Regions from separate parts of the Duganella sp. GW822-FHT06D06 genome, predicted to be linked through region 2. Evidence: predicted binding sites of a transcription regulator. Region 2 holds the regulator's gene; each other region holds the start of a gene.
What was found. The regulator LexA, encoded in region 2, represses DNA repair genes until DNA is damaged. The targets are predictions, from matches to a motif close to ACTGTATNNNNATACAGT.
Positions count from the first base shown of each region.

Region 1: the regulator LexA is predicted to act here: its motif matches at 4,988-5,005, upstream of AC1RMD_RS16790 (DNA topoisomerase IV subunit B).
Region 3: the regulator LexA is predicted to act here: its motif matches at 3,553-3,570, upstream of AC1RMD_RS05010 (PA0069 family radical SAM protein).
Region 4: the regulator LexA is predicted to act here: its motif matches at 3,501-3,518, upstream of AC1RMD_RS25075 (error-prone DNA polymerase).

Region 1 is NZ_JBXALQ010000008.1:149,917-157,166, forward strand. Features, by position in the region: gene kdpA (potassium-transporting ATPase subunit KdpA) at 1-676, opposite strand, end outside; gene AC1RMD_RS16760 (potassium-transporting ATPase subunit F) at 676-765, opposite strand; gene dapA (4-hydroxy-tetrahydrodipicolinate synthase) at 1,059-1,961, shown strand; gene AC1RMD_RS16770 (hypothetical protein) at 1,958-2,515, shown strand; gene AC1RMD_RS16775 (TorF family putative porin) at 3,323-4,084, opposite strand; gene AC1RMD_RS16780 (hypothetical protein) at 4,128-4,508, opposite strand; gene AC1RMD_RS16785 (hypothetical protein) at 4,505-4,816, opposite strand; gene AC1RMD_RS16790 (DNA topoisomerase IV subunit B) at 5,031-7,028, shown strand; gene parC (DNA topoisomerase IV subunit A) at 7,042-7,250, shown strand, end outside.
Region 2 is NZ_JBXALQ010000028.1:15,372-22,621, forward strand. Features, by position in the region: gene folC (bifunctional tetrahydrofolate synthase/dihydrofolate synthase) at 1-60, shown strand, start outside; gene AC1RMD_RS29865 (SPOR domain-containing protein) at 83-1,099, shown strand; gene AC1RMD_RS29870 (CvpA family protein) at 1,117-1,605, shown strand; gene purF (amidophosphoribosyltransferase) at 1,645-3,168, shown strand; gene AC1RMD_RS29880 (cystathionine gamma-synthase family protein) at 3,224-4,468, shown strand; gene AC1RMD_RS29885 (hypothetical protein) at 4,528-5,022, shown strand; gene lexA (transcriptional repressor LexA) at 5,071-5,709, opposite strand; gene rpsF (30S ribosomal protein S6) at 6,006-6,392, shown strand; gene priB (primosomal replication protein N) at 6,411-6,716, shown strand; gene rpsR (30S ribosomal protein S18) at 6,732-7,022, shown strand; gene rplI (50S ribosomal protein L9) at 7,057-7,250, shown strand, end outside.
Region 3 is NZ_JBXALQ010000002.1:384,686-391,935, forward strand. Features, by position in the region: gene AC1RMD_RS04990 (LysR family transcriptional regulator) at 1-407, shown strand, start outside; gene AC1RMD_RS04995 (gamma-glutamylcyclotransferase) at 426-992, shown strand; gene AC1RMD_RS05000 (TetR/AcrR family transcriptional regulator) at 989-1,615, opposite strand; gene AC1RMD_RS05005 (O-methyltransferase) at 1,694-2,377, shown strand; gene AC1RMD_RS05010 (PA0069 family radical SAM protein) at 2,369-3,493, opposite strand; gene AC1RMD_RS05015 (DUF2760 domain-containing protein) at 3,769-4,347, shown strand; gene AC1RMD_RS05020 (Hsp70 family protein) at 4,344-6,188, shown strand; gene AC1RMD_RS05025 (Hsp70 family protein) at 6,191-7,250, shown strand, end outside.
Region 4 is NZ_JBXALQ010000017.1:80,004-87,253, forward strand. Features, by position in the region: gene AC1RMD_RS25070 (PRC-barrel domain-containing protein) at 1-322, shown strand, start outside; gene AC1RMD_RS25075 (error-prone DNA polymerase) at 319-3,492, opposite strand; gene AC1RMD_RS25080 (TonB-dependent receptor plug domain-containing protein) at 3,721-6,123, shown strand; gene AC1RMD_RS25085 (DUF2844 domain-containing protein) at 6,285-6,725, shown strand; gene AC1RMD_RS25090 (DUF3443 family protein) at 6,736-7,250, shown strand, end outside.

The sequences.
Region 1 (7,250 bases), on a different contig from region 2:
CGACTTTCGGCTGGCTGTAGGTGACCGGATCCATCAAAGTCACGTCCTTGTAGGCCGAGAAGTTCTGGATCGCGCCCTGGCCCACCAGGAACACAGCGAAGATGAACGACAGCGGCAGCAGCACGTACAAGGTGGAACGGGTGACGTCGACCCAGAAATTGCCGATCGATTTGGCCGAGCGCGACGAAAAGCCGCGGATCAGCGCATAGGCCACGGCGATGCCGGTGGCGGCCGAGAAGAAGTTCTGGCCGGCCAGCACCAGCATCTGGGTCAGGTAGCTCATGGTCGATTCGCCGCCGTAGCCCTGCCAGTTGGTGTTGGCGACGAAGCTGACGGCGGTGTTGAACGACGAATCCGGGCTGACGTTGCCCAGGCCCTGGGGATTGAGCGGCAGGTACAACTGCACCCGTTGCAGGCCGTAGGTCACCAGCGCGCCCAGGCCATTGAACAGCATCAGCGCGATGGCGTAGGCCTTCCAGTTCTGGCCTTCGGTCTTGCCATCCTTGCCGGCGATGCCGGCGGCGCGGTACAGCAGGGATTCGATCTTGCCCAGCCAGCCGAAGCCAGGGACGGCGCCGCCGGCGCCGACGCGGGCCAGCAGGATGCCCAGTGGGTAGGACAGCGCCAGCAGCGCGGCCAGGAACGCCACCAGAAGAATGATGGATTGCATAGTCATTACAGGTTCTCCGCTTTCAACAAGGCCACCACCAGGTAGACCAGCAGGCCGGCCGCAGCCAATGCCCCAATCAGGTAAAAGGTGTTCATTGCTTACCTCCCAATTTGTCGCAACCGGCGGCAAACGCCACGATCACGGCAAAGAAGACCACCAATGCACCGATAAATACTATGTCCATCACACCCCTCACAGGTCTTGTTTTTGATACCTGAAAGGTTAGCGGCAAGGGTCTAAAGATTGTGTAAAGACTTGGTGGCGGGGTGTAAACAAGATGTAAAAATGGCCGCTATTTACGCTTTATATACGCGCGCGGCCCGACTATTTAGAACATTTTTACGGGGGCAGGAATACGCTTTTTCTGTCGCAACTACCTGAAAAAATTATGCTTACCTCCCTACACGGCATCTGGGTGCCGCTGGTCACCCCCATGCATCATGGTGAAATCGATTTACCCCGCCTGCAGAACCTGGCCGCCGACCTGATAGACCAGGGCGTGCACGGCCTGGTGGTGTGCGGCACCACCGGCGAAGCGCCGCAGCTGGACCTGGCCGAACAAGGCGCGGCGCTGGCCGCGGTGCTGGAGGCGGCGCACCAGCGCTGCCCGGTGCTGATGGGCATAGGCGGCAGCGACACCTATGCCGCCGCCAGCCGCGTGCTGCAATTCGACGACATGGACCTGGCGGGTTACCTGGTGTCGACGCCGGCCTACGTGCGCCCCTCGCAGGAAGGCCTGGTGCGGCACTTCGAGACCATCGCCGCCTCAACCGGACGCCCCATCGTGCTGTACAACGTGCCGGCGCGCACCGGCGTCAACCTGGAGCTGGCCACCGCCGCCCGGCTGGCCGAGCGGCCGCAGTTCGCCGCCATCAAGGAAGCCGGCGGCCGGCTGCGCCAGATCACCGACCTGGTCGAACACACGCCGCTGTCGGTGCTGTGCGGCGACGACGCGCTGCTGCTGTCTGCGCTGTGCAGCGGCGCCCATGGCGCCATCTCGGCCTCGGCCCACATCCGGGTCGACCTGTTCGTGCGGCTGTATGAGCTGGTCGAGGAACAGCGCCTGCCCGAAGCGCGCGAGCTGTTCGCCAGGCTGCAGCCCTTGATCCAGCTGATGTTCTCGGAACCCAACCCGGCGCCGCTGAAGGCCGCGCTGGCGATGCAGGGCGTGCTGCGCGAAGAACTGCGCCTGCCCATGACGCCCGCCACCAACGGCTGCAAGGCGCGCATCGCGACCATGCTGGAAGCGCTGGACGAGGTTCCCGTGCACGCTTCGGTGGAGGCCATATGATCGTCGCCCTCACTGGCATGGACGGCAACGCCACCGTCTCCGACCTGGCCGAGGACCTGGCCATGCTGCGCGTGGCGGCCGGCAGCCGGGTGCTGCTGGTCAGCCCCAACCCCGGCGCCTACGATCCGCAGCTGTACGACGACCTGGTGATCGACGCCTCCCACCGCGACGCCGACGCGGCGCTGGCGCGGGCGGCCGTCATCGTGGCGCTGGTGCGCCCGGCCGACATCGAGCAAGGCCGCCACGCAGATTTTCTCGGCCGCCTGCGACGGGCGCAGGAGCTCAATCCCTGCGCCCGCGTGCTGGTGACTGTGGCGCACGGCAGCAAGCCGCTGACGCCCCACCAGACCGGATGTCTGCTGGTATTCGTCGCGCAAATCCCCGGCGCGCGCCTGGCCGACACGCTGGAACTCGACCAGCGCGGCAGCTACCACTCCCACCACAGCGAACTGGAACTGGACTGCCGCAAGACGGCGTACGTGCTGTGCGCGCCCGAAGTCCGCCATCTCTACAGCGAAGTATTTCGCGGCGGCGCCGCCCGGGCGTACAGCTAGATGAAAAGGTTTCGCCGTCCCCGTGCAAGCGCGCTATCGCCGCTTTCCGCGCCGACCTGCAGACATCGGCAAGCAACCAATCTTCGCTACCGGGCAGGCGCAGCCAGACCGCTTTCCAGGCATTGCGGTTGCCGCTGCCGTGCAGGTTGGCAAAGCAGGACGGTGATACCGAGTGCCCGTCATATTTGATTTCCGCCCCCGCCACCGTGGCGAAATAGGGCTGGTTACCGAAGCTGGCGCGCAGCCTTGTGCCCTCGGGAAGGAAGACCTGCTTCCATTGGTATCCCGCCTCGGACGCCGCCGCTGGCTGCTGCGGGGCCGGCGGCGCGGGTTTGATGTAGTTGCGAATTGCCTCGATGACGAAGGGCTCCTGGGCCAAGGAATCCGACCAAAAATTACCTGTGAATTCACCCAGCTCGACGAGCACATCGTCAGGTACGCGGATCGGGAATTGGAGGCTATACCTGGACATGGTGGGGGCTCCCTAAAAATCGGTTTTTACTAAGCGCTGCTAACCACTACTGACCTGCACTACAGCGCGCTATCACTTACTAAAAATGCCGTGCTGAATGCTAAACGCCGCTATATTTTTTGGCCTGTATTCGTTAGAGGTGGTTAGTCGTTTTTAGTTCCGAAAATAGCGTGGGGTCGCACGAAATATCGATGGTTAGCGGCAGGTAGTACTGGTTATCGGGTTTTAGTAAAAGCCGAAAAAACAGCACCCGCCCTGTACATGCCTACTGCCCGGGCAGAAAAAAAGGGACGCGCGCAAAGCGCCGCCCCTCCGATGACCGGACACTCGCCCGATCAGAACACTTTGCTGATGGTCAGCTGTAGCGCGGTCTTGCCCAGGAACTTGCCGTTGGCCGGCGAAGCGTAGGCGGTTTTGCCGGCGTTGGTGCCGATCACCGCCAGCGCGCCGGTCACCACGCCGAAGTCCCTGGTGGCGCCGATCTTCCAGTCACTATAGCTGGCCGCGCCGTTGTGCTTGATATTCTGGTGGCCGGCGTGCAGGTTGACGGTGTAGCCCTCGCCCGCGTCGATGTTGGCGCCCAGGTCCACATAGCCGCTGTTCTTGCTGTCGACGAAACCAAACAGATTGGTCACCGCGTGCGAATACTTGATATAAGCCGGGCCATAACCCAGTTGGCCATACACCTCGGTGGTGTTGGCGTTGACGAAGCCGCTGACGTGCGCCAGGCCGTTCGACGGATAGACATAGGTCAGCACGCCGACGTCGTAGGACAGGTCGGGCGTGACCTGGCCGCGTTTGCCGGCGTAGATATCCAACTCGATGTCGCCGCTGCCGCCGGCGTCCTTGGTCCATTTGATGGTCGACAGCCAGGCGCCGGCGTAGAAACCGGTCGGGTTGTTGGTGTAGTCCAAGCCGCCTTGCAGGGCCGGTTTCAGGCGCGTCTGCGAAATGCCGCGATAGCGGTAGTCGCTGACCAGCGCGGCGTTGAAACTGGTTTCATTATCCGGCTTGGCGGCCGGCGCTGCATCCTCGGCGTAAGCGTGCGTGCCCGTGAAAGCAGCGACGACGGCTGCGGCGAGTATCAATTTCTTCATGATGCGGTCTTTCTGTTGGTGGTTAGATCAAGTGGTAAAAACATCAAACGGTAAAAACTTCGCGGTACAGGGCGTCCATATCGGCCGGCGCCGGTCCGTGGATAACTGTGCTGGCCAGCGAGGCCGACATCACCTGCGCCACATAGGCGCGCACCGCGGCGCGCTCGGCGTCGGTGGGCTCGTCGGCGCCGCCGACCAGCACAAACAGCACGCGCAGTCCGGGATTGAACATGCGCGCGGCGTTCAAACGGGCGATCAGCTGGTAGCGGGTCGACAAGTCGGCCTGGGCCGGCTTCAGCGGCACCACCGCCAGCCGCGCGGCGGCCAGCGCGGCGCGGCTCTCGGCGCTGTCGCGGCCCTCGGTATCGACCAGCACCGCCGCGCCGCCGGCGCCGCCGTGCTGGTTGGCGACGGCGACGATCATGCCGCGCCCCGCGTCGCCAGCGGCGTCAGGCGGCCGAATTCGGCGCCCGGCAAGGCCCGCATCACCGCCTCCATCACCTGCATGGCCAGCGCGCGCGACACGCACAGCCAGACCTTGACGCGGGCGCCGTGGTCGCAGGCTTCGACCCGCATGAACTCCATGGCGTCGCCGCAGGTGCGCATCACCAGCGCCCGCAGCGCGGTGACGGCGTCGCTGTCGACGGTCAGCTGCATCAGGCAGGCGCGCGGCCGGGAAGGCCGCGCCCTGTGCTGGGTCTGGGCCGCCCTGGTATGGAAGAAAGCATGCATATCGAACCTCTGGATTGATCGTTGCGATACAAAACAGCTTATCGATGGCGCCGTAAAAACGGTCTAAAAAGGCGGGCCGGGGTTGTAAACATCGTGTATAAATTGGCCCGCGCCGTTTTTTTGCCGCGATTACGCCCGGTTGAGGATAGAATACGCAAACGTCCGCATAAAACTGTACATAAACCCAGTATCGAAATTACAAGCTTGATCACGTATGGCCACTAAAAAACCAGTTTCCGACTACAGCGAAGCATCCATCCGGGTCCTCAAGGGCCTGGAACCCGTCAAGCAACGCCCGGGTATGTACACCCGCACCGAGAATCCGCTGCACATCATCCAGGAGGTGATCGACAATGCCTCGGACGAGGCGCTGGGCGGCCATTGCAAAAATATCATCGTCACGCAGAACGCCGACGGCAGCATCACCGTCGAAGACGACGGCCGCGGCATCCCGGTCGGCCTGCACCCCGAAGAGGGCGTGCCGACGGTGGAAATCGTGTTCACCCGCCTGCACGCGGGCGGCAAGTTCGACAAGGGTTCGGGCGGCGCCTATGCGTTTTCCGGCGGTTTGCACGGCGTCGGCGTGTCGGTCACCAACGCGCTGTCCAAGCGCCTGGAGATCACCGTCTGGCGCAAGGAGCCCGACGGCACCGGCCTGCACAAGCTGGCCTTCGAGCACGGCGACGTGGTCGAGCCGCTGTCCTCCGCGGTCGCCCCGCGCGACGGCAAGAAGTCCGGCACCCGCGTCACCGCCTGGCCGGACGCCAAATATTTCGACTCCCCCGCCATCTCGCAGACCGAGTTGCAACGCCTGTTGCGCTCCAAGGCCGTGCTGCTGCCGGGCGTCACCGTCACGCTGACCAACGCCAAGACCGGCGAATCGCAGGTCTGGCAGTACAACGACGGCCTGCGCGGCTACCTGACCGAAGCGCTGGCGCAAGCGACCGACGGCGAGACCCTGATCCCGCTGTTCGAAGGCGCGCAGTTCGCCGGCCCGGACGCCGAAGGCTTCGCCGAGGGCGAAGGCGCGGCCTGGGTGGTGGCATGGACCGAACAGGGCGCCGTGGTGCGCGAATCCTACGTCAACCTGATCCCCACGCCGAACGGCGGCACCCACGAATCGGGCCTGCGCGACGGCTTGTACGGCGCGGTGAAGAGCTTCGTCGAGATGCACTCGCTGCTGCCGAAAGGCGTCAAGCTGCTGCCGGAAGACGTGTTCGCGCGCGTCTCGTTCGTGTTGTCCGCAAAAGTGCTGGACCCGCAGTTCCAGGGCCAGATCAAGGAACGCCTGAACTCCCGCGACGCCGTGCGCCTGGTCTCGACCTATTCGAAGCCGGCGCTGGAGCTGTGGCTGAACCACCACGTCGACTACGGCAAGAAGCTGGCCGAACTGGTCATCAAGCAGGCGCAATCGCGTCTGCGCTCGCTGCAAAAGGTCGAGAAGAAGAAATCGTCCGGCGTGGCCGTTTTGCCGGGCAAGCTGACCGACTGCGAATCGAGCGACGTCGCCCGCACCGAACTGTTCCTGGTCGAGGGCGACTCGGCGGGCGGTTCGGCCAAGATGGGCCGCGACAAGGAATTCCAGGCCATCCTGCCGCTGCGCGGCAAGGTGCTCAACTCCTGGGAGACCGATCGTGACCGCCTGTTCGCCAACAACGAGATCCACGACATCTCGGTGGCGATCGGCGTCGATCCGCACAGCGCCGACAGCATGCCGGACCTCTCCGGCCTGCGTTACGGCAAGATCTGCATCCTGTCCGATGCGGACGTCGACGGCTCGCACATCCAGGTCTTGTTATTGACGCTGTTCTTCAAGCACTTCCCCGGCCTGATCGCCAACGGCAACATCTGCATCGCCCGGCCGCCGCTGTACCGCGTCGACGCGCCGGCGCGCGGCAAGAAGCCGATCCAGAAGCTGTACGCGCTCGACGCCGGCGAACTGGTGGCGATCGAGGACAAGCTGCGCAAGGACGGCCTGAAGGAAGGCGCCTGGTCGATCTCGCGCTTCAAAGGCCTGGGCGAGATGAACGCCGAACAGCTGTGGGAAACCACCATGAACCCGGACACCCGCCGGCTGCTGCCGGTGTCGCTGGGCGCCTACGCGCACGGCGAATCGTCGGCCCGCTTCAATATGCTGATGGGCAAAGGCGAAGCGGCCGCGCGCCGCGCCTGGATCGAAGAACATGGCAACGAAGCCGAAGCAGACATCTAATTACTCACCGACTATGACTCATCAAGCAAATCTCTTTGACGAACCGGCGCCGGAAGCGGCGGCGGTGGCTCAACCTGTGGCACCTGCGGCACCTGCGCCCTCGCCTGCGCCTGCGTCCGCGCAAGCGGCCGGCGACGAGGCCGTGCGCGACGACGTCAGCGCCGCGCCGCCGGACGGCGGCGGCGGCAACGGCGGCAATGACGGCAATGGCGGCGGCAACGA
Region 2 (7,250 bases):
TTTGGATCTTTCCTCACGGTCGCCGGTGTCATGGCGGCACGAAAATCCGCATTCCATTGAACGCACAGGACTGAAATCACGCATGGGCTTGTTCTCGAAACTCGGTAAAAACAAGCAAGAGACCGCTGGTCAGGACAGCGGCTATTACACCAGCGCAGATGACCAGGCCGCGTCGGAGCGCGCACGCTCCAAGCGGGCCTCGTCGGCGGATGGTTCCGCCAACTCCCGCCGCAGCAAAGACCGCGAAGCGGATGACCCGGTGTTGCCGGAAAAGAAACGCGCGCGCCGCCGCCTGGTGGGCGCCATCGCGCTGGCGCTGGGCGTGGCCATCGGCTTGCCGATGGTGCTAGATTCCGAACCTAAGCCGCTGGCGTCCGATATTGAAATCAAGATTCCCGCCAAGGACAAGCCGGCCGAGGCCGCTGCTGCGCCGGCCGCCGCCGCGCCGGTAGCGCAGAGCGCCGCGCTGGACAGCCGGGAAGAAATCGTCGAAGACGTCAAGCCGGCCAAGCCGGCCGCCGCGCCGCTGGTGGTGGCGCCGGTCAAGGTCGATAGCGCCAAGCGCGACGCCGAACTGAAGGCCGAAGCCAAGGCCAAGGCCAAGGCCGAGGCGGAATCCATCGCCAGACTCAAGGCCGACAACGAAGCCAAGGCCCGCCAGGACGCCGACTACAAGCTGGAAATCGAACGCAAGCAGGCCGAAGTGAAAGCCGAAGCCAAGGCCAAGGCGGAAGCCGAGCGCAAGCTGGCCGAAGCCAAGGCCGCCAAGCCGGCCGACAGCGCCAAGCCGGCGGCGACGTCGGAAGACGCCCGCGCCTTGGCCATCCTGGAAGGCAAGGGCGCCGCCAAGCCGGCCGCCGCCGCTGCCGAAACCGGCCAGAAATTCGTGCTGCAAGTGGCCGCGCTGAGCGACCAGGGCAAGGTCGACGAGCTGCGCGACAAATTGAAAAAGGCGGGCATCAGCTCCTTCACGCAAAAGACGCCGTCCGGTGACATCACCCGCGTGCGCGTGGGGCCGTTCACCAACAAGGAAGAGGCCGAAAAAGTGCGGGCCAAGCTGAGCGCCATGGGCCTGAGCGGCCGTCTCGAAACCGTCTGACCGAGCGGGCGCCCGACGTGACGATATTCGATTACCTGGTGATTTTTGTGTTGGCCGCGTCGGTCGTCATCAGCATGATGCGCGGCCTGGTGAAGGAAGTGTTGTCGCTGGCGGGCTGGGTGGTGGCCTTCGTGGTCGCCAACGCCTACGCCGCCGTGCTGGCGCCTATGCTGCCGCCGGTGGTGCCGGGCGAGGTGCTGCGGCTGATTCTTGCCTTTATTGCACTGTTTATCGGTGTGAAGATTTTGACGGGCCTGTTGGCCATGGCGCTGGGCGCCTTGCTCGATGCAGGCGGCCTCAGCCTGGTTGACCGCGCGCTGGGCATGGTGTTCGGCTTCGGTCGCGGCCTTGTAATTGTGCTGGCCGGTGTCATCCTGTGTGGGATGACCTCGATACCGCAACAAGCATTCTGGAAGGATGCGCTATTGAGTCCGTTCGCGGAGACCGGAGCGCATACGGTGAAAGCCTTGCTTCCCGCTGCCATGGCGCAGCATGTGAATTTTTGAATTCTTTAAATCAGTAGCACCCAGTCCAGGAGCAACATCATGTGTGGCATCGTCGGCGTCGTTTCTCATCAACCTGTCAACCAACTGCTGTATGACGCATTGCTGCTGCTGCAGCACCGCGGCCAGGATGCGGCAGGTATCGCGACCAATCACAGCAGCATGTTCGCCATGCACAAGGCCAACGGCCTGGTTCGTGACGTTTTCCGTACCCGTAACATGCGTACGCTGCAAGGCAATTCCGGCATCGGTCACTGCCGCTATCCAACCGCCGGCTCGTCGAGCGAGGAAGAAGCGCAACCGTTCTACGTCAACGCCCCGTTCGGCATCACCCTGGCGCACAACGGCAACCTGACCAACTGGGAACAGCTCAAAAAAGAAATGTTCCAGAACGACCGCCGCCACATCAACACCGATTCCGATTCGGAAGTGTTGCTGAACGTGCTGGCCCACGAGATCCAGAAAGCCACCACCGGTATCTCGATCGACGCCGACACGATTTTTGAAGCCGTGACCGTGCTGCATCGCCGCGTGCGCGGCGGCTACGCCGCCGTGGCGCAGATCGCCGGCGTCGGCCTGCTGGCCTTCCGCGATCCGTTCGGCATCCGTCCGCTGTGCCTGGGCATCAACGAAACCGAGCTGGGCGCCGAGTACCTGATTGCCTCCGAGTCGGTGGCGCTGGAAGGCATGGGCTTCCGCTTCGTGCGCGACATCGCGCCGGGCGAGGCGGTCTTCATCGACGCCGACAAGCAGCTGCATTCGCGCCAGTGCGCCGACAATCCGTCGCTCAACCCTTGCGTGTTCGAGTTCGTCTACCTGGCGCGTCCGGATTCCGTCATCGACGGCGCCTCCGTGTACGCCACCCGCCTGAAAATGGGCGAGTACCTGGCCGAGAAGATCAAGCGCGAGTTCAAGGACGGCGAGATCGACGTCGTCATGCCGATTCCGGATTCGTCGCGTCCGGCCGCGATCCAGCTGGCGCTGGCGTTGAACGTGGAATACCGCGAAGGCTTCATCAAGAACCGCTACATCGGCCGCACCTTCATCATGCCGGGCCAGGCCGCGCGCAAGAAGTCGGTGCGCCAGAAGCTGAACGCCATCGCTTCCGAGTTCAAGGACAAGGTCGTGTTGCTGGTGGACGACTCCATCGTGCGCGGCACCACCAGCCGCGAGATCGTGCAGATGGCGCGCGAAGCCGGCGCCAAGAAGGTGATCTTCGCTTCGGCGGCGCCACCGGTGATCTTCCCCAACGTGTACGGCATCGACATGCCTACCCGCGACGAGCTGATCGCCTACGGCCGCAGCACCGAGGAAGTCTGCCGCGAGATCACCGCCGACCACCTGGTGTACCAGGATATCGACGCGTTGAAGCGCGCCATCTCCGACGTCAACCCGGCGCTGAAGAACTTCGAGGCATCGTGCTTCGACGGCGTCTACGTCACCGGCGACATCTCCAAGGACTACCTGGACAAGCTGGAATACGCGCGTCACCATCCCAAGGCCGCCGGCCCCGAGGATGCCGGACGCTCGCAACTGAATCTGAATCTCGCGACCGCCGAAGGCTGATGTCGCGCCCGGTGCGGATGAGTCCGCACCGGGCTTTTTTTTTGACTGCTTGAACATGAACGACAAGAAAAACTACGGCTTCACCACCACCATCCTGCACAACGATCGCCAGAAGGGCATCGAGCACGGTTCGCTGCACAAGCCCATCCACACATCGGTCGCCTTCGGCTACGCCGACGCGCGCCAGCTGGCGTCTGTGTTCCAGGGCAAGGAGCCGGGCTTCCGCTACGGCCGCCAGGGCAACCCGACCATCTCCGCGCTGGAGGACAAGGTCAACCAGATGGAGCAGGGCGTCGGCACGATCTGCTTCGCCACCGGCATGGGCGCGATCGGCGCCGTGTTCCAGTCGCTGCTGCGCGCGGGCGACCATGTGGTGTCGTCGGCTTTCCTGTTCGGTAACACCAACAGCCTGTGGCAGACCACCATGGCGCAGGGCTTGGCGGTGTCGTTCGTCGACGCCACCGACGTCGCCAACGTGGCCGCCGCCATCACCGCGCAGACCCGCGTGGTGTTCGTCGAGACCATCGCCAATCCGCGCACGCAAGTGGCCGACCTCAAACGCATCGGCGAGCTGTGCCGGCAGCGCGGCATCCTCTACATCGTCGACAACACGATGACCACGCCTTATCTGTTCCGTCCGAAGTCGGTCGGCGCCGGGCTGGTGGTCAACGCGCTGACCAAGTCGATCGGCGGCCACGGCAACGCGCTGGGCGGCAGCCTGACCGACACCGGCGCCTACGACTGGACCCGCTTCCCGAATATCTACGAGAACTACAAGAAGGCCGCGCCGCTGCAATGGGGGCTGGCGCAGATCCGCGCCAAGGGCTTGCGCGACTTCGGCGCCTCGCTGGCGCCGGAAGCGGCGCACCACATCGCCGTCGGCGCCGAGACGCTGGCGCTGCGCATGGAGCGCACCAGCGCCAATGCGCTGGCGCTGGCCAGGCTGCTGGAGGCGGACGAGCGCGTGGCCGCGGTCTACTACCCGGGCCTGGCGTCGCACCCGCAGCACGCCATCTCCAGCGAACTGTTCCGCAGCTGCGGCTCGCTGCTGAGCTTTGAGCTGAAGGACGGCATCGACTGCTTCGACTTCCTGAACCGCCTGAAGCTGGCGATTCCGGCCTCCAACCTGGGCGACACGCGCACCTTGATCATCCCGGTGGCGCACACCATCTTCTTCGAGATGGGCGCGGAACGCCGGGCGTCGATGGGCATCGCGGAATCGCTGATACGGGTGTCGGTCGGCATCGAGGATACCGACGATCTGTTGGACGATTTCAGCTGCGCACTGGAAGCTTGCTGAGCATCGCGCCGAGTTGTGATAATCTAAGCTTTCAATTTTGCTAAGCGGGAGGAGGCGTTATGAAAGCAGCATGGGTACTAGCCTTGACCGTGCTGTCGAGTAGCGCCTGCGCCGACGAGCAGGCCCGCCGTCTGGCGCGGCAGGCCGAGATCGAGTACTACACCAGCCGCTACGACGGCGCCGACATCGCGCTGGCCCGCTTCAACTGCCAGGCTCCCAATATGCCGATGCGCCCGGCCCTGGCCGGCGGTGCTGCGGTGACGCAGGCGCTGGCCGCGTGGCGCAGCTGCTACGACCGCTTCCTTGCGAACTACAATGCCGCGCTCCCGGTCGGCAAGAGCATCCCGCCCGACCTGGCCGACCTGATGACCGATGATGAAATGGACGCCGCGCAGACCTTGATGAGCGAGGTGTTCGTGCGGGTGGCCGACGAGGCCAAACGCCAGGCGGACGCGGTCACGCTGGCGCAGGCTGCATGGGGAGGCCGGCGCGGCGACATCGCCTTGAGCGCGCGCGACCTGTCGCGCCAGCCGGAGACGGCGGGCAAGCGCTAGGCGCCTGGGGGGGGGATTACCCCGCCGCCAGCGCCGCCGGGGTAATCCTTAGTGCCAGCTGCGCATCAGGCCGACCGCCAGGCCTTCCAGCGCGAACTCGTCGGCTTCGGGATCGACCTTGATGATCTTGAAGTCCGGGTTTTCCGGCAGCAGTTCGACGAGCGAGCCGGTCTTGCGGTAGCGCTTGACGGTGACGTCGTTGCCGATGCGGGCCACGACGATCTGGCCGTTCTTGGCGCTGTCCACCTTTTTCACTGCCAGCAGATCGCCATCCATGATGCCGGCGTCGCGCATCGATTCGCCGCGCACCTTCAGCAGGTAGTCGGGGCGGGAAGAGAACATGGCCGGATCGACGCTGTAGCTGGTCTCCAGGTTTTCCTGCGCCAGCATGGGCGAGCCGGCGGCCACGCGGCCGATCAGCGGCAGCGACATCATCAGCGACAGCGGCACCTTGGAAGCGGCCGGTTCGGCGTGCACGCCCAGCAGGCGGATGCCGCGCGACGTGCCGGCGGCGATCTCGATCGCGCCCTTGCGCGCCAGCGCCTGCAAATGCTCCTCGGCCGCGTTGGCGGACTTGAAGCCCAGTTCGTTGGCGATTTCGGCGCGGGTCGGCGGGAAGCCGGTGTTTTCGATGGCATCCTTGATCAGATTGAGAATTTGTTCCTGTCTTGCGGTGAGCTTGATCATAGAGTGCTTTAGGCCTGTGTATATAGACAGTCTGTATTTTTGTACAGTGTGAAGCGAAATGCAAGGGAATTTGTTGCTTAGCACGAAATAATTTCATGCCGGGGTCAAGTCTGACATTCGGACACGAGCTCTGCCGTAATAAATGCTACGGCAGAGCTCGTGTCCGAATGTCAGACTTGACCCCGGTCAGGGGCTGGTCTTTTGGCGGCAAAGCTGCTATAGTCGCGGGCTTACCTCTTCCCACACCTGTCTTGACGCCAGGGTGGGCTATATTCACAGTCCTTAAGGGAGTTTGCATGCGTCACTATGAAATAGTATTTATCGTCCATCCGGACCAGAGCGAGCAAGTGCCCGCCATGATCGAGCGTTACAAAGCCTCGGTCACCACCCGCGGCGGCGCCGTGCACCGTGTTGAAGATTGGGGCCGTCGTCAGATGGCTTACTCGATCCAGAAACTGGCTAAAGCACACTACATCTGCCTGAACATCGAATGCGACAACGAGACCCTGGTCGAGCTGGAAACCGCCTTCAAATTCAATGATGCCGTGCTGCGTCACCTGACCGTCAAGATGAAGAAAGCGGAAACCGCTCCTTCGCCGATGATGAAGTCGGTACAACGTGAAGATGCAGCGAAATCGCATCGCACCGAAGCCCCAGCAGTCGCTGCTGCTCCTGCGGCCTAATTGTTCCCGGGAACCGAGCTGAATCAGCTCCAGTTTATTGCTTTGATCGCCGAACGGGACGCCTTGCGCTATACCCCGGCCGGCATGCCGATCGTCAGTGCTGTACTCCAGCACCGCTCGCAGCAAGTCGAAGCAGGCATCGCCCGATTGAGCGAGTTTGAAATTTCCGCGGTTGCCGCGGGCGAGATTTCAGGCCGCTTCAGTCAGGCGCCACTGGCAGGCATGTATCAGTTCACCGGTTTCCTGAACAAGAAGAATCGCAATAGCAAAAGCCTGGTGTTTCACATCATTGATTTTAGTGCTGTCCCAGACAGCTCAATTTAGATACAGGAGCCTAAAATGGCATTCGGTAAAAAGTTCGACAAAAACAAGCTCAAGCTGAAAGAAAAGCGCAAGCAACAGAATCCTTTGTTCAAGCGTAAGAAATTCTGCCGCTTCACCGCCGCAAACGTAGAACAAGTTGACTACAAAGACGTCGACACCCTGAAAGACTTCGTCCAGGAAAACGGCAAAATCATGCCAGCACGTCTGACCGGTACCAAGGCGCACTACCAGCGTCAAGTTGACACCGCAATCAAGCGCGCTCGCTACCTCGCGCTGCTGCCTTACACCGATCTGCACCACGCTTAATCGCGTCGTCTAGATAAGATCCTGGAGAAGAACTATGCAAATCATTCTGTTAGAAAAAGTCGTCAACCTGGGCAACCTGGGTGAAGTCGTTAAAGTTAAAGACGGTTACGCACGTAACTTCCTGATTCCGCAAAAAATGGCCCGCCGCGCTACCGCGTCCGCCGTTGCTGAATTCGAAGTCAAGCGCGCCGAACTGGAAAAAGCTGCTGCTGAAAAGCTGGCCGCCGC
Region 3 (7,250 bases), on a different contig from region 2:
TGTATCCGCCCGGCCATCCGCTGGAACAGCGCAAGCGCATCACCTGGGCCGATGTGAACGAATATCCGCTGATCTCGCTGCAAGGCCAGTTCACCGAGCGGCTGTTGCGCGACATGCACGCCTCGTTTCGCGAACAGTCGCTGAGTCCGTACAACGAGGTGACCTTCATGACCACCGCGCTGGCCATGGTGCATGCGCGGCTGGGCATCACGGTGTGCCTGCCGTATGCGGAAAAGATGGTGCAGCTGTACGGCTTGCAGATGCGGCCGCTGGAATCGCCGGCGCTGACGCGGCGCTTCTTCGTCTACACCCGCAACGCGCGGGCGCTGTCCCCGGCGGCCGAGAGCTTCGTCGCTTTCCTGCAGGAATTTGCAGCAGCGCATCAGTGGAATGTGCCGCAGGGCTGAACGTTTTATAATTGACGCATGACAGCAGACACCATCGCCATCAATCAGAAGATGGACCAGTTCGACGGCCACCACAGCGTTTGGCTGTTCGGCTACGGCTCACTGATTTACAAGGCCGACTTCCCCTACCTTGAACGCCGTCCGGCCAGCATCGCCAACTGGACGCGGCGTTTCTGGCAAGGCTCGCACGACCATCGCGGCACGCCGGACGCGCCGGGCCGGGTCGTGACCATCATCGAAGAGCCCGGTGCGGTGTGCCATGGCATGGCCTACCTGGTGACGCCGGAAGTGTTCGCTCACCTGGACCATCGCGAGAAGAACGGCTACCTGCGGCTGGCAATCGCCATCGCGTTTGAAGACGGCGACAGCGTTGAAGGCCTGGTCTACATCGCCACGCCGGACAACACGGCCTTCCTCGGCGCCGCCTCCGAGCAGGAGATCGCGCAGCACATCGCCCGCTCCGCCGGGCCCAGCGGGCCGAACAGCGACTACCTCAACCATCTGGCCAGCGCGTTGCGCGAACTGGGCCGCCATGACCAGCATGTGTTCGAGATCGAACGTCATCTGGCCGCGCTGAAGAACTAGTTCAGGCCGGCGAGATAGGCGCACAGCATGTCGGCCAGCGCTTCCGAATAGGTGTGTATTTCTTGCTCGGTGCGCGGTGTTTCCGAGAACTGTTTGCCGACTGAACTGAAGGTCGTCATGACCAGATCGCCCGCCAAAGTGCGCACACTGTCTGTCGCTGTAGGCAGAACTTCGTGCATGAAGACCTCGATGATGCGGTCGGCCGCCGAGCGCGTCTCATGTGCTTCGGGTGTGTCGCGATAGAACGGGGCGGCATCGTTCAGCGCGGTGCGGATCTCGGCCTCGTCGCATTCCGAGCGCAGGAAGGCGTGAACCAGAATGCGCAGCCGCTCCAGCGGCGGCTTCTGCGTGTCTTGCAGGATGTTGACCAGCATCTCGGTGGTTTCCCGCCACTCATCCGCCTGCAACCTGAACAGGATCGACGCCTTGTTCGGAAAGTACTGGTACACCGATCCCACGCTCACGCCGGCACGCTCCGCCACCCGCGTGGTGGTGAAGCGGCGCACGCCCTCCTTCGCCAAAACCTGAATAGCCGCTTCAAGAATGGCCGATACCAGGTCGGCCGAGCGCGCCTGTTTGGGCTTCCTGCGCGAGGAGATTGGGGCTTTTGCGGGGTCTGTCATAGGGGCGGTTCCGAATGCGAATATGAAACATGAAGGATTCTTCATATTATATCCACTCTTCATTCGAAAGGAATCACCATGACAACCCTGACCAATCATCCCGTGGCGTCGCTGCTCGACCGCCTGTTTGCCGAAGCCGACGCCGTCCAGATCGCCGCGATTCCGGCCGTCGCCGAACTGTCCAAGGACGAGCGCGAACGCCTGATGCGCAGCAAGACCGAATACCTCAACCTCTACCATCGGCTGAAGGATGTGCCGCTGCCGGTGTCGCGCCAGACCGGCGAGTTGCTGTACATGCTGGCGCGCAGCTGCCGTGCCCGCAATATCGTCGAGTTCGGCACGTCGTTCGGCATCTCGACCTTGTACCTGGCGGCAGCCCTGCGCGACAACGGCGGTGGCCATCTGATCACCAGCGAGTTCGAGCCGACCAAGGTGGGGCGGGCGCGCGACCATCTGGCGCAAGGCGGCCTGCTCGACCTGGTGGACATCCGCGCCGGCGATGCGCTGGAAACGCTGGCAAACGATCTGCCGGAGCAGGTCGACCTGCTGCTGCTCGACGGCGCCAAGGCGCTGTATCCCGAGATCCTCGGCCTGGTGCGCAGCCGGCTGCGCCCGGGCGCGCTCGTCATCGCGGACAATGCCGACATGAATCCGGACTACGTGGCGCTGGTGCGCTCGTCTGCGTCCGGGTTCATGTCCCTGCCGTTCGCGGCAGATGTCGAACTCTCCGTCAACATCGGCGTGGCGGCCTCCTCAAAATAAGTCCAGCTGGCCGGCGTCGGCCGCCGCCTTGGCCCGCGCGCCCAGCGGCGGCACCACCAGCGGACGCGTGAACTGCGAGACGTCCATGTTGTGAAAGCGGCTGCCGCGCCCGGTCAGTCCGAGGCGTTCGGTGGCGATCTTGAAGCGCTGGCGTATCAGCTCGGCCCACACGCCCTCGCCTTTCATGCGGGCGCCGAAGTTGCTGTCGTAGTCTTTGCCGCCGCGCATTTCACGCACGCGGTTCATCACGCGCCGGGCCCGCTCCGGGAAATGCGCTTGCAGCCACTGATGGAACAGCGGCGCCACTTCCCATGGCAGCCGCAGCACCGTGTAGTGGGCGCTGACGGCGCCGGCCTCCTTCACCGCCTCCAGGATACGCTCCAGATCGGGCTCGGTGACGAAGGGGATGATGGGCGCCACACTGACCGCGACCGGAATGCCGGCGTCGGTCAGCGTGCGTATCGTGCGCAGGCGGCGCGCCGGTGCTGCCGCGCGCGGCTCCAGCGTGCGCGCGATGGCCGGGTCCAGCGTGGTCAGCGTGATGGCGACGCCGGCCTGCTGCCGGGCCGCCATCGCCGACAGGATGTCGATGTCGCGCTCGATCAGCGAGGACTTGGTGATCAGGCCGACCGGGTGCTGGCATTCCTGCAGCACCTCCAGCACGCGGCGGGTCAGCTTGCGTTCGCGCTCGCAGGGCTGGTAGGCGTCCGTATTGACGCCGAGCGCGATCGAGGCCGGTTCATAGCCGGCCTTGGCCAGCTCGCGCCGCAACACTTCCGGCGCGTTGATCTTGGCGAAGATCTTGCTCTCGAAGTCCATGCCGGGCGACAGGCCGAGATAGCTGTGCGTGGGCCGCGCGAAACAATAAATGCAGCCGTGTTCGCAACCCCGGTAGGGATTGAGCGAGACGCTGAACGGCAAGTCCGGCGAAGCGTTGCGGCTGAGGATGGACTTGCAGAGCTCGTCCGTGACTTGAGTTTTCCAGGGTGCGGCCTCTTCCTCTTCGCGTTCCCAGCCGTCGTCATAGGCCTCGCGGGCGTGGACCTCGAACCGGCCCTGCAGGTTCGACACCGCGCCACGGCCTTTTTGCGCCTTCAGCGACTGCGGAAGCAGCATCACATGCTCTTGATTATTTTCATCGTGGGTTTCATCGTAAGACATGGCGTCACCAAACTACTGTATACATATACAGTATTCTATGCGCTTAAAATGACGATATCAAGCGAAATATCAAAGGTGCATGCTTGCCTTCTTGGGAACCAAGTGGCCAAGCTGGTATCATGCTGGGTTCCGGGGGACGGAATTTCCCCGCGCCACGCGCGCCCCCAACCCACACCTCGCCAGGATGCCGCCGATGCGGCGTCCCGGCTCACCCGATACGAGCAAACAATATGAACAATTCGACTCAACCATTGCCGTCTTTTTTTAGCAGGATTTCCATCGCCATCGGCGCGTTTTTCCGCGCCCTGTCCGACGCCGACTACGCCGCCCGCCTGACCCGCATCGACGACGCGCCGCAGCCGGCCGCCGCGCCCGTGGCTGCGCCAGCACCCGCCCCAACGCCTGCACCTGCGCAGACGCTGCGCGTCGCCACGCCGGACGCCGCCTTGCAGCTTCTGAGTCTGTTCCAGCGCGAAGCGCGCCTGATCGACTTCACCCAGGAAAACCTGAGCGCCTATTCCGACGCCGACATCGGCGCCGCCGCGCGCGTGGTGCATGAAGGCTGCAGCAAAGTGCTGCGCGAGCACTTCACCATCGAAGCGGTGCGCAGCGAGGCAGAAGGCAGCCGCGTGGTGCTGGAAGAAGGCTTCGACGCCAGCGCCGTGCGCCTGACCGGCAACGTGGTCGGCAGCGCGCCGTTCCGCGGCGCCTTGAGCCATCGCGGCTGGCGCGCCACCAACGTGCGCCTGCCGAAACTGGCCGAAGCACACGACGCGGCCATCCTGGCGCCGGCGGAGGTGGAATTATGAGCGACCCACGCTACGCCATCGGCATCGACCTTGGCACCACGCACAGCGCGCTGTCCTATGTGGACCTGGGCGCCAGCGACGGCGAGAAAACCCAGCACGGCGTGCTGGCCATTCCGCAGCTGACCGCACCGGGCACGGTGGAAGAGCTGCCGTTGCTGCCGTCCTTCCTCTATCTGCCGCATGCGGACGAACTGGCGCCGGGCGAATTGAGCCTGCCATGGCAGCAGTCGCCGGAAGAACAAACCGCCGTCGCCGGCGAGATGGCGCGCAGCCGTGGCGCCACCACGCCTATCCGCCTGGTCTCCAGCGCCAAGAGCTGGTTGAGCCATCCGGGTGTCGACCGCCGCTCCGCGCTGCTGCCGAACGACGCGCCGGAAGAAGTGTCGCGCGTCTCGCCGCTGGAAGCCTCGACCCGCTACCTGACGCACCTGCGCAAGGCATGGGAGCAGGCCTACCCTGACGCCCCGTTCGGCGAGCAGGCGGTGACGGTGACGATCCCCGCATCGTTCGACCCGGGCGCGCGCGAACTGACTGCCGATGCGGCACGCGCCGCCGGCTACACCAACCTGACCTTGCTGGAAGAGCCGCAAGCGGCCCTGTACAGCTGGATCCAGGGCAGCGAAGGCCGCTGGCGCAAGGAAGTCAAGCCGGGCGACATCATCCTGGTGGTGGACGTGGGCGGCGGCACCAGCGACTTTTCGCTGATCGCCATACTGGAACGCGACGGCGTACTGGAACCGCACCGCATCGCGGTGGGCGACCACATTCTGCTCGGCGGCGACAATATGGACCTGGCGCTGGCGCACCTGGTGGCGCGCAAGCTGGCCGCCAACGGCACCCAGCTCGACGCCTGGCAAATGCGCGCGCTGACCTACGGCTGCCGCAGCGCCAAGGAAAAACTGCTGGCCGACGCCAGCGTCGATACCTGGCCTATCGTGGTGCCGAGCCGTGGCTCGAAACTGATCGGCGGTTCGATCCGCACCGAACTGACGCGCGACGAAGTGACCACCTTTATTCTCGACGGCTTCTTCCCGCAGGTGGAGGCGTCGGCGCGTCCGGCGGTGCGCACGCGCGCAGGCCTGACGCAGCTTGGCCTGCCGTATGCGCAGGACGCCGGCATCACGCGCCACCTGGCCGCCTTCCTGGCGCGCCAGCTGGGCGCGACCAGCGAACTGGAAGGCTACGTCGGCAAGCAAACCGCCGACGCGACCTTCCTGCATCCGACTGCGGTGCTGTTCAACGGCGGCGTGTTCAAGTCGGAGTTGCTGTCGCAGCGCATCATGGGCGCCATCAACGACTGGCTGTACCTGGAAGGCTCCGAGCCCGCCCGCATGCTGGGCGGCGCGGACCTGGACCTGGCGGTGGCGCGCGGCGCGGCTTACTACAGCTACGTGCGTCGCGGCAGCGGTGTGCGCATCCGCGGCGGTACGGCGCGTTCCTACTACGTGGCGATCGAATCGTCGATGCCGGCTATCCCCGGCATGGAACCGCCGATCCAGGCGCTGTGCGTGGCGCCGTTCGGCATGGAGGAAGGCAACGAGATCGAACTGCCGAACCAGGAGTTCGGCCTGGTGGTCGGTGAACCGGTGCAGTTCCGCTTCTTCGGTTCGTCGGTGCGCCGCCAGGACCAGATCGGCGACCTGCTGGACTTCTGGAGCGCCGATGAGCTGATCGAGTTGAACGAGATTCAGGCGACACTGTCGCCGGAAGGCCGCCAGACCAGCGACGTGGTGCAGGTTCGCTTGCATGCAATGGCGACCGAGTCGGGCACGCTGGAGCTGCAGGCAGTATCCAACGACGGCCAGCGCTGGAAGGTGGAGTTCGACGTACGCGCCGCCTGAGCATGAGTCAATACGTCGTCAGCATCGATCTCGGCACCACCAACACGGTGCTGGCCTATTCGGAACCGGGCAGCGCGCAGATCCGCCTGTTCGAGATCGAGCAGTTGGTGGCGCCCGGCGAAGTCGCCGCCGGTGCGCTGCTGCCTTCGCTGCGCTATCACCCAGCGCAGGGTGAGCTGGCGGACGGCGACCTGCAACTGCCGTGGTCCTCGGCCGATGTCGCGGGCCTGTCGCAGGTAGTGGTCGGGCGCCTGGCGCGCAAGCTGGGCGCGCAGGTGCCGGGTCGCCTGGTCGCCAGCGCCAAGAGCTGGTTGTCCCATCCCCAGGTGGACCGCATGGCACCGATACTGCCGTGGGGCGCGGAGGCCGATGTGGCCAAGGTGTCGCCGGTCGCCGCCAGCGCCTCGTACCTGGCGCATGTGCGGGCGGCGTGGAACGCCCGCTTCCCTGCGCATCCTCTGGAACTCCAACAGCTGGTGCTGACGATACCCGCATCCTTTGACGAAGGCGCGCGCGCGTTGACGCTGGAGGCGGCGCGCATGGCCGGACTGCCCGGCCTGCGCTTGCTGGAAGAACCGCAGGCGGCATTCTACGACTGGCTGTTCCGCCAGCGGGCGACGCTGTCCACGGACCTGGCGGACACGCGTCTGGTGCTGGTGTGCGACGTCGGCGGCGGCACCACCGACTTCAGTCTGATCAAAGTCGAGATGCTCGAAGGCCAACCGCAGATCAGCCGCATCGGCGTGGGCAACCACCTGATACTCGGCGGCGACAATATGGACCTGGCGCTGGCGCATCTGGTCGAGACGCGCATGGCGTCGAATGCCGGCGGTGCGGCGGCGCGTTTGTCCGCCAGCAGCCTGTCGCAGCTGGCGGAGCGCTGCCGGGCGGCGAAGGAGCTGCTGCTGGCGGCCGATGCGCCGGAGAGAACCACCGTCACCCTGCTCGGCTCCGGCTCGCGCCTGATCGGCGGTTCGCGCTCGGCCGACCTGACGCGCGAGGAAGTCGCGGCCTTGGTGGTGGACGGCTTCTTCCCCCTCAATGAAACGCAGGAACCCGCGC
Region 4 (7,250 bases), on a different contig from region 2:
TCACGTCCACAACCTGCAGGACGAACACCTGGGCGAGATCAAGGAAATAATGCTCGACATGCGCACCGGCAACATCGCCTATGCGGTGATGTCGTTCGGCGGCGTGTTCACGCTGGGCGAAAAGCTGTTCGCCGTGCCGTGGGAAGCGCTGACGCTGGACACCGTCAACAAACGCTTCTCGCTGAACCTGGACAAGGAACGCATCGAAGCGGCGCCCGGCTTCAATAGCGACGAATGGCCGAATATGGCCAACCAGACCTGGGCCAGCCAGATCCATACCTATTACGGCACCAGCGGCAACCGCAGCGCCGGCCTGCGCTAACAGAAATCGCGGCTGATGGTCGGCAGCCGTCCCAGCAGGTGGGACATGTCGACCAGCCGCTTGGCGACCAGGTGGCGCACGATGCCCTCCTGCTGCCAGACGCCATACACCCCGAGCAGCGGCGCCCCCAGCACTTCGCGCCGCTGCTGCTCCACCAGCGCCGGCCAGATGATGACGTTGACGTTGCCGGTCTCGTCCTCGATGGTGACGAACAGCACGCCCTTGGCCGTGCTGGGACGTTGCCGCACCGTCACCATGCCGCAGGCCCGCGCCAGCATGCCGTTGGTGTAGGTGTTGAGCGTGGACGCCGGCAGGAAGCGGTGCTCCAGCAGCTTGGGGCGCAGCAGCGCCAGCGGATGCCGGCCCAGCGTCAGTCCCTGCGAGCGGTAGTCGCCCAGTATTTCCTCCCCTTCCGTCGGCGGTTTCAGCAGCGGGATCTCCTCGTCCGGCGTGGTCGGCCGCAGCAGGTCCTTGTCCGGCGTGGCGCCGACCGCCTGCCACAAGGCTTGCCGCCGGTTGCCGGCCAGCGCTTGCAGCGCGTTGCCGCCGGCCAGCACTTGCAGGTCGTGGCGGTCGAGGTCGGCCCGGCGCGCCAGGTCGGCCACGCTGGCGAACGGTTGCGCGGCGCGTGCCTGCTCGATGCGCTCGGCCGCCTCGGCGCGCATGCCCTTCAGCAGCGACAGGCCCAGCCGCACCGCCGGCTGATTGCGCCGCCCCACCCGCTCTTCCAGCGATGAATCCCAGCCGCTGACGGTGACGTCGATCTCGCGCACCTGCACGCCGTGCCGTTTGGCGTCCTGCACCAGTTGCGACGGGCTGTAGAAGCCCATCGGTTGGCTATTCAGCAGCGCGCACAGGAAGGCGGCCGGCTCGTGGCACTTGAGCCAGGAACTGGCATAGGTCAGCAGCGCGAAGCTGGCGGCGTGCGATTCGGGAAAGCCGTATTCGCCGAAGCCCTGGATCTGGCTGCAAATGGCGGCCGCGAACGCTTCGTCGTAGCCGCGCTCGCGCATGCCGTCCATGATGCGCTGCTGGTATTTGTCGACCCCGCCCTTGCGCTTCCATGCGGCCATCGCCCGCCGCAGCTGGTCGGCCTCGCCCTCGGTGAAGCCGGCGGCGATGACGGCGATCTGCATCACCTGCTCCTGGAAGATCGGCACGCCCAAGGTGCGGCCCAGCGCTTCCTCCAGCCGCGGCGGGAAGTGGACGTCCTCGCGCCGCATGCGCCGTTGCAGATAGGGATGGACCATGCCGCCCTGGATCGGTCCCGGCCGCACCAGCGCGACCTCGATCACCAGGTCGTAAAACACCCTTGGCCGCAGGCGCGGCAGCATGCTCATCTGCGCCCGCGATTCGATCTGGAACACGCCGATGGTGTCGGCCTCGCACATCATGTCGTAGGTGGCCGGGTCCTCGACGGGAATGTCCTGCATGCGGAACGGCGCGCCGCGCTGCGCGCCCACCAGCGCCAGCGCGCGCCGCAGCGCGGTCAGCATGCCCAGCGCCAGCACGTCCACCTTCATCAGGCCCAGCTCTTCAAGATCGTCCTTGTCCCACTGGATCACGCAGCGCCCTTCCATGGTCGCCGCCTCGATCGGCACCAGCCGCGACAGCTTTTCGTGCGAGATGACGAAGCCGCCGGGATGCTGCGACAGGTGACGCGGGAAGCCCAGCAAGGTCACCGCCAACGCGGCCCATTGCTGCGCCAGTTGCGATTCCGGGTCCAGCCCGCACTCGGCGAGCCGGCCCAGCAGGTCGTTGCGGCCGTCGAACCAGTGGTGCGCCTTGGCCACCTTCTCGACGATGGCCAGGTCCACGCCCAGCGCCTTGCCGCTGTCGCGCAGCGCGCTCTTGGGCCGATAGCTGATGACGACGGCCGCCAGCGCGGCCCGGTCCGCGCCGTATTTCTTGTAGATGTACTGGATCACTTCCTCGCGCCGCTGGTGTTCGAAGTCGACGTCGATGTCGGGCGGCTCGTCGCGCTCGCGCGAGATAAAACGCCCGGTCAGCATATTGCTGCGCTCGGGATCGACCTCGGTCACGCCGAGGCAATAGCAGACCACCGAGTTGGCCGCCGAGCCGCGCCCCTGGCACAGGATGTCCTGCGAACGGGCAAAGCGGACGATGTCGTAGACCGTCAGGAAATAAGGCTCGTATTTCAGCTCGCGGATCAGCGCCAGCTCCTTCTCGATCTGCCCGCACACCTTGTCGGACACGCCGGCCGGAAAGCGCCGCTGCGCGCCGGCATACACTTCCTGCCGCAGATAGCTGCCCGGCGTGTGGCCCGGCGGCACCAGCTCATGCGGATATTCGTAGCGCAGCTGGCTCAGGTTGAAGCAGCACTGCCGCATGATGTTCAACGTTTCCGCCAGCGCCTGCGGCGGATACAGGTTCGCCAGCCGCAGCCGCGAACGCAGGTGCTGCTCGGCGTTCTGCGCCAGCGCGTAGCCGCACTCGGCCACCGGCTTGCCGACCCGCACCGCGCACAAGGTGTCCAGCAAGGGCTTGCGCGAACGCACATGCATGCAGACATGTCCCAGCGCCACCACCGGCATGCCATGCTGCAGCGCCACCTCGTCGATGCTGAGGCGGTGCGCCTCGTCCAGCGCGCGCTGCAACAGGTTCAGGCCCATCCAGCTACGGCCGGGAAACGTCACCTCCATCCACGCCGCCTGCGCGTGCAGGCGGTCGACGTCGTCCGGCTGGAACGCCGGGTAATGCGGCAGCAGGATCATCAGGCAGCCGGGCAAGCCTTTCAAGTGGGCATAGGCCGGCGGCGGCGCGGCCAGGTCGGTCGGCGTGAGCAGGTAGCTGCCCTTGGCGACCCGGTTGCGCCCTATCGTGATGAGTTCGCAGAGATTGCCGTAGCCCTCGCGGTCCTGCGCCAGCGCGATCAGCGACAGGGCCGGGCTGCCGTCGGGATGCTTCAGATGGAAATGGCTGCCGATCAGCAGCGGCAGGCCGGCCTCCCTGGCCTGGGCGTGAGCGCGCACTACGCCGGCCAGCGAGCATTCGTCGGTGATGGCCAGCGCGGCGTAGTCCAGCTGCACGGCGCGCGCGACCAGCTCCTCGGCGCTGGAGGCGCCTTGCAGGAAGGAGAAATTGGTCAGGCAGAACAGCTCGGCATAGGCCGGCAAGCCCTGCATGGTCGGGGTAATGACAGACGCCATGATTTTACGCTGTGTTTTTATACAGCATAGTACACCCTGCGCCGCTTGCTACCAGATAGATGAAGCAATAATTGACTAAAACTATGGCACTACGTAGCACTACGTAGTGCCGACACCACTCTGGCGCAGCAAAACAACAGTAAATAAAGTTTGGATGCAAAATTATCAAAAAAGTCATGCCCTGATGAGCTATTTGACTAGAATCAGTTTTTTCACGGGAGAGAAAACTTGTTCGCCAACACACCATTACGTCATGCAGTACTGCTCAGCCTTTACGGCGCAGCCGCCCTCAGCCTCGCACCATCCGCTTTCGCGCAGACCGCGCAGGAAGCCAAACCAGACACCCCGCTGCAATCGGTCAGCATCGTCGGCTCACGCCGCGCGACCACTTCGTCCACCGACACCGTGGTGCCGGTCGATATCATTCCGATGAGCAAGTCCACCGAACAAGGCGGCCAGTTCGACCTGGCGCAAACGCTGACTTACATCTCGCCATCGTTCAATTCGACCCGCCAGAGCGGCTCCGACGGCGCCGATCTGGTCGACTCCGCCGCGCTGCGCGGCCTCGGCTCCGACCAGACCCTGGTGCTGGTCAACGGCAAGCGCCGCCACACCACCGCGCTGGTCAACCTGTTCGGCGCCCGCAACCGCGGCAACACCGGCACCGACATGAACACCATCCCGCTGCTGGCGATCAAGGACGTGCAGGTGCTGCGCGACGGCGCCGCCGCCCAGTACGGCTCGGACGCCATCGCCGGCGTGATCGACATCGGCCTGAAGAAAAGCAAGGGTTGCGAAGCCATCGCCGGCTTCAGCGAATACTCCAAGCGCGACGGCAAGAACTACATGACCTCGGCCTACTGCGGCTTTGAGATCGGCAACGGCGGCACGCTCGGCATCACCGGCGAATACCTGGACCGCGGCCGTTCCAACCGCGCCGAAGCCGACAATCCGCGCATCATCGGCGACACCAAGACCAAGAACCAGACCATCTACCTGAACGGCGACCTGCCGACCACCGGCGCCGGCAAGCTGTACTTCACCGCCGGCGGCCAGACCCGCAACGCCTCCAGCGCCGCCTTCGCGCGCGGCGGCATCGGTTCCGACGACATCCCGAGCCGCAACTCGGCGGCCATGTACCCGAACGGCTTCGTGCCGTTCATCAACGCCGACATCGACGACCAGTACGCCATCGTCGGCCATCGCAACACGGTGGGCGACTGGAACCTGGATGTGTCGCAGACCTATGGCTACAACAAGATGCGCTACAACATCAGCCATACGATCAACGCCTCGATCGCCAACAAGGACTTGCTGGCCGGCGGCAAGGGCATCAGCCCGGACCGCTTCGACGCGGGCGGCTTCTCGTTCCAGCAGCTGACCACCAACCTCGACCTGAACCACTACTACGACGGCCTGGTCGGTGACGGCCTGAACGTCGCCTTCGGCGGCGAGTACCGCAGCGAGTCCTACAAGATCTTCGCCGGCGAACCCGGTTCGTACAACGACGTCGACGGCATCGGCTTCGGCGGCAACGCCGGCAGCCAGGGCTTCCCCGGCTTCCAGCCGGCCGACCAGGTCAACGCCAAGCGCCACAGCACCGCCGCCTACCTCGACCTGGAAGCGGACCTGAGCCGCACCGTCAAGCTGCAAGGCGCGCTGCGCTACGAGAAGTTCAGCGACTTCGGCTCCACCGTCACCGGCAAGCTGGCCGGCAGCGTGCGCGTGGCCGACAGCGTGCTGCTGCGCGGTTCGGGCAGCACCGGCTTCCGCGCACCGTCGCTGCAACAAGTTTATTTCTCGTCGACCTTCACCGACTTCATCGGCGGCGTCGCCACCGACGTGGTGCTGGCGCCGAACGGCGGCACCGTCGCCAACGCGGCCGGCATCCCGAAACTGAAGGAAGAAAAGTCGACCAGCTTCACGCTGGGCACCACCTGGACGCCGAACGCCGCCGTCTCGGTGACCGCCGACCTGTACAACATCAAGATCAAGGACCGCATCGTGCTGTCGGGCCGCTTCAACGCCGACACCTATCCTGACCTGGCCGAGCGCCTGGCCAAGCTGGGCGTGGGCGAAGCGCAGTTCTTCGTCAACTCGGTCGACACCAAGACCCAGGGCCTGGACCTGACCGCGTCGCACAAGACCAACTTCGGCTCCAACAAGCTGACCACCTTCCTGGCGCTCAACGTCAGCAAGACGGAAGTGACCGGCATCCACGCGCCGGCTTCGCTGAAAGGCTTCGAGGACGTGCTGCTGTCGGAGAAGGAACGCCTGTACATCGAGCAAGGCGCGCCGCGCTCCAAGGCCACGCTGGGCTTCGACTACGTGACCGGCCCGTGGGAAAGCGACCTGAAGATCATCCACTTCGGTCCGCAGACCCTGGGCACCTTCGACGGTACGGCCGGCGGCGTGCCCAACCAGCACTACGAGTCGAAGACCTCGGCCGACCTGAGCTTCACCTACAGCATCAACAAGAACATGAAGTTCACCTTCGGCGGCAACAACATCTTCAACGTCAAGCCGACGTCGCAGAACGTCGACCAGACCGACAACGGTTTCAAGTATGAAAGCGTGCAGTTCGGTTTGAACGGCGCTTCGTACTTCGGCCGCCTGTACGTCAAGTTCTAAGCTCACTGTCCTTTGCATCGACGGCGCCTGCGGGCGCCGTTTTTCGTTGGCCGCAATCGTAACGTTTGCTTACATATCGCTAACGCTATCCAACCCGCTGTCGTTCTACACTGCCTACATCTCAGGCACAGGAGCGTTTCATGCGCCGCGCATTCTTACTCATGTTGGTCCTCTCCCTGCTGCAAGGCGCGCTGGCCTATGCCGCGCTGGGCAGCGCCCCGTCCAATTTCGGCACCACGCCGGTCAGGCAGGGCGCGCGCAGCCTCGCGGCGGCCAACGCCGACAGCACGGCGGTCTACACCGTCAGCCAGAGCACGCTCGACAGCGGCACCGTCGTGCGCGAATATGTGAACACGCAGGGCACGGTGTTCGCCGTCAGCTGGAGCGGCCCGGCCCTGCCCGATCTGCGCACCCTGCTGGGCGACAAGTTCGCGGTGCTGACCAGCACTGCCGGCAAGCGCCCCAAGGCGGGACACTCGCAGCTGGCGGTCGAGCAATCGGACCTGGTGATCGTCTCCGGCGGCCATATGCGCGCCTATGCCGGCCATGCGTGGATACCGAGCGCGCTGCCGGCGGGCTTCGATACTTCCACCATCGAATAGGGAGTCGCGCATGGTCCGCTTCCTCCCCATCGACCGGCTGCTGCATCGCGCCGGCGCGGCCTTGCCGGCCGCGTCCGGTTCGACCTGGTTCCTCTACCTCGCCAGCCTGACGCTCGCACTGATACTCGGCGGCTGCGGCGGCGGTGGCGGCGACAGCACCGCCGCGACCACCAGCACGACCCAGGCCGTCGCCGCCGTCACGCCGGTGGTCAGCATCAGCGCCACGCCGACCGCCGCCACCGTCGGCCAGGTCGTCACGCTGAGCTGGAGCGTCAGCAATCCCGGCGCGACCGGCTGCACCGCCTCGGGCGCGTGGAGCGGCGCGCTGGACAACAGCGGCTCGCAAACCGTCACGGCCGGTGCGGCCGGCACCGCCTTCTACACCGTCACCTGCAGCGGCGTCAGCAAGACCACCAGCGTCGTCGTCAGCACGCCGCCGCCCTCGCCCACCGTCAACCTGACGCTGGCGCCGGCCAGCATCAGCACCGCGCAGACTTCGGTGCTGAGCTGGTCGTCGGCCAACGC